One region of the Viridibacillus sp. NPDC096237 genome, then DNA from elsewhere that is predicted to be linked to it. Evidence: riboswitches for the same ligand, from Rfam matches in the RefSeq annotation. Region 1 holds a riboswitch; the other holds the start of a gene.
The links. Region 1 has a riboswitch for S-adenosylmethionine ahead of metA (homoserine O-acetyltransferase MetA). Riboswitches for the same ligand answer to the same signal wherever they lie in the genome.

Region 1 (3,237 bases):
CAAAGAAAAAAATAATATTTCTTCCCATAGATATTTGCAACCAAGAAGAATTTGAAAAGGTATTTCAAAATTATTCAATTGATAGTGTCATCCATTTAGCTGGTTCCAAATCAGTTTTAGAATCCCTCAACGACCCAATCAAATACTACCTGCAAAATTTAGTATGCACGATCCAACTAGTCAGTCTGATGAATAAGTACAAAGTACATCAACTAGTTTTCAGTTCATCAGCAACTGTTTATGGCACTCCTGAACAATGTCCAATCCCTGAAACCGCAACTTTAAAAACAGAAAACCCCTACGGTACAACAAAGTTAGCTGTAGAAAAATTCTTATATGAATTTGCACAATCTAATCATTCTTTTTCAATCGTTTTATTACGATATTTTAATCCAATTGGAGCACATGAAAGTGGCATGATAGGAGAAGATCCTTTCACAATTCCAAATAATTTGATGCCATATATTACCCAAGTTGCAACAGGTAAATTACCTTTTTTGGATATTTACGGAAATGATTATTCGACGCTTGATGGAACGGGGATACGTGATTATATTCATGTAGTAGACTTGGCAAAGGGTCATGTAAAGGCATTGGAAAGTTTAAAAGAAAAGTATGGTTGGAGAGTATTTAATCTAGGAACTGGTGAGGGGTATAGCGTTTTACAAGTTGTAAAAACATTCGAATATGTATCAGGTATACCAATACCATATCTAATAAGCGATCGGCGTAAAGGTGATGTTGCAATTAGCTATGCTGATGCTACAAAAGCAAAGCAACAACTGAATTGGGCTGCAGAAAAAACGTTAGAAGATATGTGTCGAGATGCATGGAGATGGCAAAGAAATAATCCAAATGGTTATAAAGTCGGGAATATAAGAGAAGGTCAGTTGGTATACTTAACTGACTTGTAGTTGTTGTATAAAAATAGAATATCGTCTATGCTATATTAAACATACTTAAATAATAGGATTTAAAATATTTACTGCTAAGCCCTATAGGAAATCTATAAGGGCTTATTTCCTATCATTAAATTGGCAGAAATATTTGCTTATCTGACAATTTGATGGTAGGATTAAGGTAAATAAATATTCTTATCAAGAGAAGCCGAGGGATAAGGCCCTGTGAAGCTTCAGCAACCTCTGATTCAATCAGAAAGGTGCTAAGTCCTACAAGACATTTGTCTTGGAAGATAAGAAACGAGCGTATTAAGTTAGCCCTCATTCTTATCCATAGAATGAGGGCTTTTAATATGAGAATACATAACAGACATGAGGGAAAGGAAGAGAAGTCGCTATGCCAATTAATATTCCGAAAAACCTTCCGGCAACGGAATTACTAAAAGAGGAAAAAATCTTCATAATGGAAGAGGAGCGTTCAAAAAGCCAAAATATTCGTCCTTTAAATATATTGATTTTGAATTTAATGCCAGAAAAAGAGAAGACAGAGCTTCAATTGTTACGTCTATTAGGTAATACACCTCTACAAGTAAATGTAACATTTTTAAATACAGCGACGTATGTTTCAAAAAATGTTAGTGAAACGCATTTAGAATCATTTTATACGACTTTTGAACATGTTAAACACCGTCGCTTTGACGGCATGATTATAACGGGTGCACCAATTGAACTAATGGAATTTCAAGATGTTGATTTTTGGGAAGAAATCGTTAGTATTATGGATTGGACAAAAACAAATGTTACATCTGTATTACATATTTGTTGGGGTGCCCAAGCTGCACTTTATCATCACTATGATATTGGTAAATTCCCTCTTGCTAAGAAATGCTCAGGTATTTATGATCATACAATCACAGATCCAACTGTGAAGCTTGTTCGTGGCTTTAATGATATTTTTACTGCACCACATTCACGAAATACTTCTATATCTATCGAAAAAGTTGAATCCCATCCAAAGCTAAAACTACTGTCAGCTTCTGATGATGCTGGAGTATTTATTGTGATGTCAGAAGATGAAAAACACATCATGATTACTGGGCATTTAGAATACGATGCTCATACATTGGCAGATGAATATTCACGTGACGTTGCAAAAGGTTTGGATATAGAGGTTCCAAAAAACTATTTCCCTAATGATGACCCTACAAAGCTGCCAATAAATACTTGGCGTTCCCATACGCATTTATTGTTCTCTAACTGGCTGAACTATTATGTTTATCAGGAAACACCATTTGAGTGGGAATAATAAAATAGATGGGGCTGTCTCAAAAGGGCTAAATCATCCAAAATGAAGTAAATAAAAAACCAAGAATGCTGTTAAATCAACATTCTTGGTTTTTAAAATGGAGCGACAATGAGTCGAAATCGGATTTATTAGATAACCCCATCTTCTTTTGTATGTAAAGACCATTTTCTTTTAAAATCTTAAGGTATGCACTTTCAAAGCATACTTTATGCTATGATAAATGTAATTTATCTCGAAAGGAAGACAATAAATGAACTCACCTTTTACATTTATTCATACAGAACCAAAAAATATGGATTCAACTAAAAAATACCCAGCCATTTTTTTATTACATGGAATGGGAAGTAATGAGCAAGACTTACCTGGCTTAGTAGCAGATTTCGAAGATAATTGTCATATCTTTAGTTTACGTGGTCCTATTACACATAAACCTGGTTATGCCTTCTTTACGATTCAGGACATAGGAGCACCAGAACGTCCAGTATTTGATAAAGTCGCTCATTTTATTCGAGAATTTATAGAAGAAGCATCGTTTATTTATAATATTGATTTAGAAAAAATTGTATTAATGGGCTTTAGCCAAGGAGCAATTTTAGCACAATCATTAGCATTTGTTTTAGGTAACAAATTAACAGCTGTTGTCGCTTTAAGCGGTTATGTTCCTGATTTCGTGAAAAACGAATATCATAAACAATCAGTAGAACATCTGCCGATTTTTATCTCACACGGGGAATATGACTATGTTCTACCACATCAGTGGGGCGTTGAAAGTAAGGAATTCTTTGAGTCACTAGGTGCAGCTGTCACTTTTAAGAGTTATCCAGACGGACACGGTGTTACACCAGCCAATCATTTGGATTTAGTTACTTTCTTAAAAGAACAAATCTCTTAACTAAAAGCCATGAGCGTCGCTCATGGCTTTTTTTATTTCTATAATAATTCACTAGCGTTGCATTAAAATAACTTTAATTTTAAAAATACTCAAAATGTTCAATAATCTTGTTTTGTGCATAAAAAAAGTCCTTTATAATG
Region 2 (3,237 bases), on a different contig from region 1:
AAATGGGGTAAACTATACAGCGAAGCATATCGTTGAAGAAACACCTTCTAAAGAGGAATTAAAACAGTATTTAGATGCAAGTGGTTTACCGCTGAAGAAATTTTTTAATACTTCAGGAATAAAATATAGAGAGTTACAATTGAAAGATCGTCTTGCTGATATGTCGGAAGATGAGCAATTAGAATTGCTTGCTTCAGATGGTATGTTAATTAAGCGTCCGATTGTTACAGACGGTAAAAAAGTAACGTTAGGTTTTAAAGAATCAGACTTTGAAGAGACGTGGAAATAACACAGACATATGCTTGTTTTTACACTGGAAATATGTCAAACTTAAAGTGAATGTAATTACATATTTGGAGGGGTATTCATGAGCACACCAAAAGACTTACGCTATTCTGAAGAACATGAATGGGTAAAAACTGAAGACGGAAAAGTACGTATCGGTATTACACATTTCGCACAATCAGAACTAGGCGATATCGTTTTCGTTGAACTTCCACAAGTTGGAGATGAATTAGTAGCAGACGAGCCATTCGGCAGTGTAGAATCTGTAAAAACTGTATCTGAACTTTACGCACCGATTTCCGGTAAAGTAGTTGAAATTAACGAAGACCTAGAAGAGAGCCCAGAGTTCGTTAACGAATCTCCATATGAAAAAGCATGGATGGTTGTTGTTGAACCAGCAGATAACGCTCAAATTGATGCATTATTAACTGCTGAACAATACGAAGCAATTATCGAAGAATAAGATTCAAAAACGCCGTGCATTTGCTCGGCGTTTTTTTAAACTTAGTAAGCGGCAAAAAGTATTTGTTAGGAGGGTATATATGACTTTTAACAAGCTGATTATCGTAGAAGGGCGCCAAGATAAGTTGAAAATTGCGCCAATACTAGCAGAGGATATTCCGATAATATGTACGAATGGAACAGTTAGTGCAAGTCGATTAGAAGAGATCTTGGCACTCTATGATGATTACGAGATGTATGCATTTTTTGATGCTGACTCATCGGGTGATAAACTCCGTGCTCTTTTTAAGAGAGAGTTCCCAAATGCTCGTTATTTATACACCTCCTCTACTTATAAACAAGTAGAAGCTACTCCAAGAAGACATTTAGCTAGAATATTATTAGCTGCAAATTTTAAAGTTCATAAAGAATATCTTATAGTATAGGAATGACAAACATGGAAGAATGGTCACGTGAACAATGGGAAGAGATGATGAAAACCTCCTCTCTTGCGGCTTTTTATTTGTATACACCATTATGTGGTACATGTGCAGTTGCGTCGAAAATGATGGATGTTGTAAAGCATGTCGTAAGTGATATCCCGATTGGTAAAGCGAACTTAAATTATATACAAGATGTAGCATTTGATTATGAAATAGAAAGTGTCCCTTGCTTAATTATTTCAGAAAATGGTAAAATCCGCGATAAAATCTACGCATTTCAATCAGTACCTTATTTATTTGAGAAATTACAATTAAATGATTGACGTTAAAGTAATAGCGTGATAAAGTAGCAATCATAACTAATTAAATATTGTCGTTACTCTTATTTAGAGAGGTGGAGGGAAGTGCCCGATGAAGCCCGGCAACCGTCATATTTATATGGCACGGTGCCAAATCACACAAAGTATTTACTTTGGAAGATGAGAGAACGGTTTTACGTATATAGTATTGCGTTGAACCCTTCTGTTAATCTGCAGAAGGGTTTTTTAAATTTCAAAAAGATGCCATTAGAAAGTGCATACTTTTTAGTTTTAAAATAAAGGTGGTATGACAGTGATTAAGTTAGAAAATGTAATGAAAAAATATAAAACCGCTAACGGAGAGTTAACTGCTGTCAAAGATGTGAATTTATCTGTTGAAAACGGAGAAATATTCGGCATTATTGGATACAGTGGAGCGGGCAAGAGTACGCTCATTCGTTTATTAAATGGTTTGGAGCAACCGACATCCGGTAAAGTTGTTGTAAATGGCCAGGAAGTTTCATCGATTAAAGGAATTGCGTTACGTAATGCACGTCAAAAAATCAGTATGATCTTCCAACATTTCAATTTACTTTGGTCACGCACTGTAGAAGAAAATATAGCATTTCCATTAGAAATTGCAGGTTTATCTAAAGCTGAGAGTCAAAAGAAGGTATTAGAGCTTATTGAATTAGTTGGTTTAAAAGGAAGAGAGAAAGCATATCCTTCTCAACTATCAGGTGGTCAAAAGCAACGTGTTGGTATTGCAAGAGCATTAGCTAATAATCCAGAAGTATTGCTTTGTGATGAAGCGACTTCAGCGCTTGATCCTGAAACAACGGATTCAATTTTAGATTTACTAGTAGATATCAATGAAAAATTGGGTTTAACAATTGTGCTTATCACACATGAGATGCATGTAATTCGTAAAATTTGTCATCGTGTGGCTGTGATGGAAGCAGGACAAGTCGTAGAAAACGGTGATGTTCTAGAAGTATTCCAATCACCACAAGCAGATGTTACAAAACGCTTTGTATCTCAAATTACTGACACAAACGAGCGTAAAGAATCAATTGGACAAATTATTGAAAACTACCCATCAGGAACACTTGTGAAATTAACTTTTGTAGGCTCTTCAACTGGCCAGCCAGTTATTTCACATTTAAGTCGTGAACTTAATCTGGACTTGAATATTGTCCATGGGAATATTTCGCAAACGAAGAGTGGTCCATATGGTACGCTCATCGTACAGCTAGATGGTAATAAGGATAATGTACAAAAAGCAGTGACATATATGAATGAACATGGAGTAAAAACGGAGGTGATCGAAAATGCTTAATGATCTCTTTCCGAATGTAGATTGGGTGAAAATGTGGGAAGCAACAATAGAAACACTATATATGACAAGTGTTGCTACAGTTTTCACATTCGTAATTGGTTTAGCTTTAGGTATTTTGCTGTTTTTGACAAGCCCTCAACAATTATGGGCAAATAAATTAGTCAGTTGGTTAACAGGTTCGCTTGTGAATATTTTCCGCTCGATTCCTTTCATTATTTTAGTAATTTTATTAATTCCATTTACGAAGCTTTTACTAGGCTCAATTCGTGGTCCAAATGCAGCTTTACCGGCATTAATCATTGGAGCAGCTCCATTTTATGCGCGTATGGTTTTAATAGCGTTGAAAGAAATTGATAAAGGTGTCATTGAAGCGGCACGTTCAATGGGTGCAAAGACGTCTACAATTATCGGTAAGGTACTAATACCAGAA

Region 2: linked by a shared signal. The riboswitch ahead of ACQKMD_RS08810 (methionine ABC transporter ATP-binding protein) and the one ahead of metA (homoserine O-acetyltransferase MetA) in region 1 are both predicted to bind S-adenosylmethionine.

Annotation. Positions count from the first base shown of each region.
Region 1 is NZ_JBNNTI010000050.1:21,769-25,005, forward strand. It holds gene galE (UDP-glucose 4-epimerase GalE) at 1-914, shown strand, start outside; SAM riboswitch class I at 1,092-1,199, shown strand; gene metA (homoserine O-acetyltransferase MetA) at 1,297-2,205, shown strand; gene ACQKMD_RS19145 (alpha/beta hydrolase) at 2,456-3,097, shown strand.
Region 2 is NZ_JBNNTI010000011.1:62,110-65,346, reverse strand. It holds gene ACQKMD_RS08830 (arsenate reductase family protein) at 1-289, shown strand, start outside; gene gcvH (glycine cleavage system protein GcvH) at 368-748, shown strand; gene ACQKMD_RS08820 (hypothetical protein) at 828-1,172, shown strand; gene ACQKMD_RS08815 (thioredoxin family protein) at 1,184-1,492, shown strand; SAM riboswitch class I at 1,549-1,655, shown strand; gene ACQKMD_RS08810 (methionine ABC transporter ATP-binding protein) at 1,782-2,807, shown strand; gene ACQKMD_RS08805 (methionine ABC transporter permease) at 2,800-3,237, shown strand, end outside.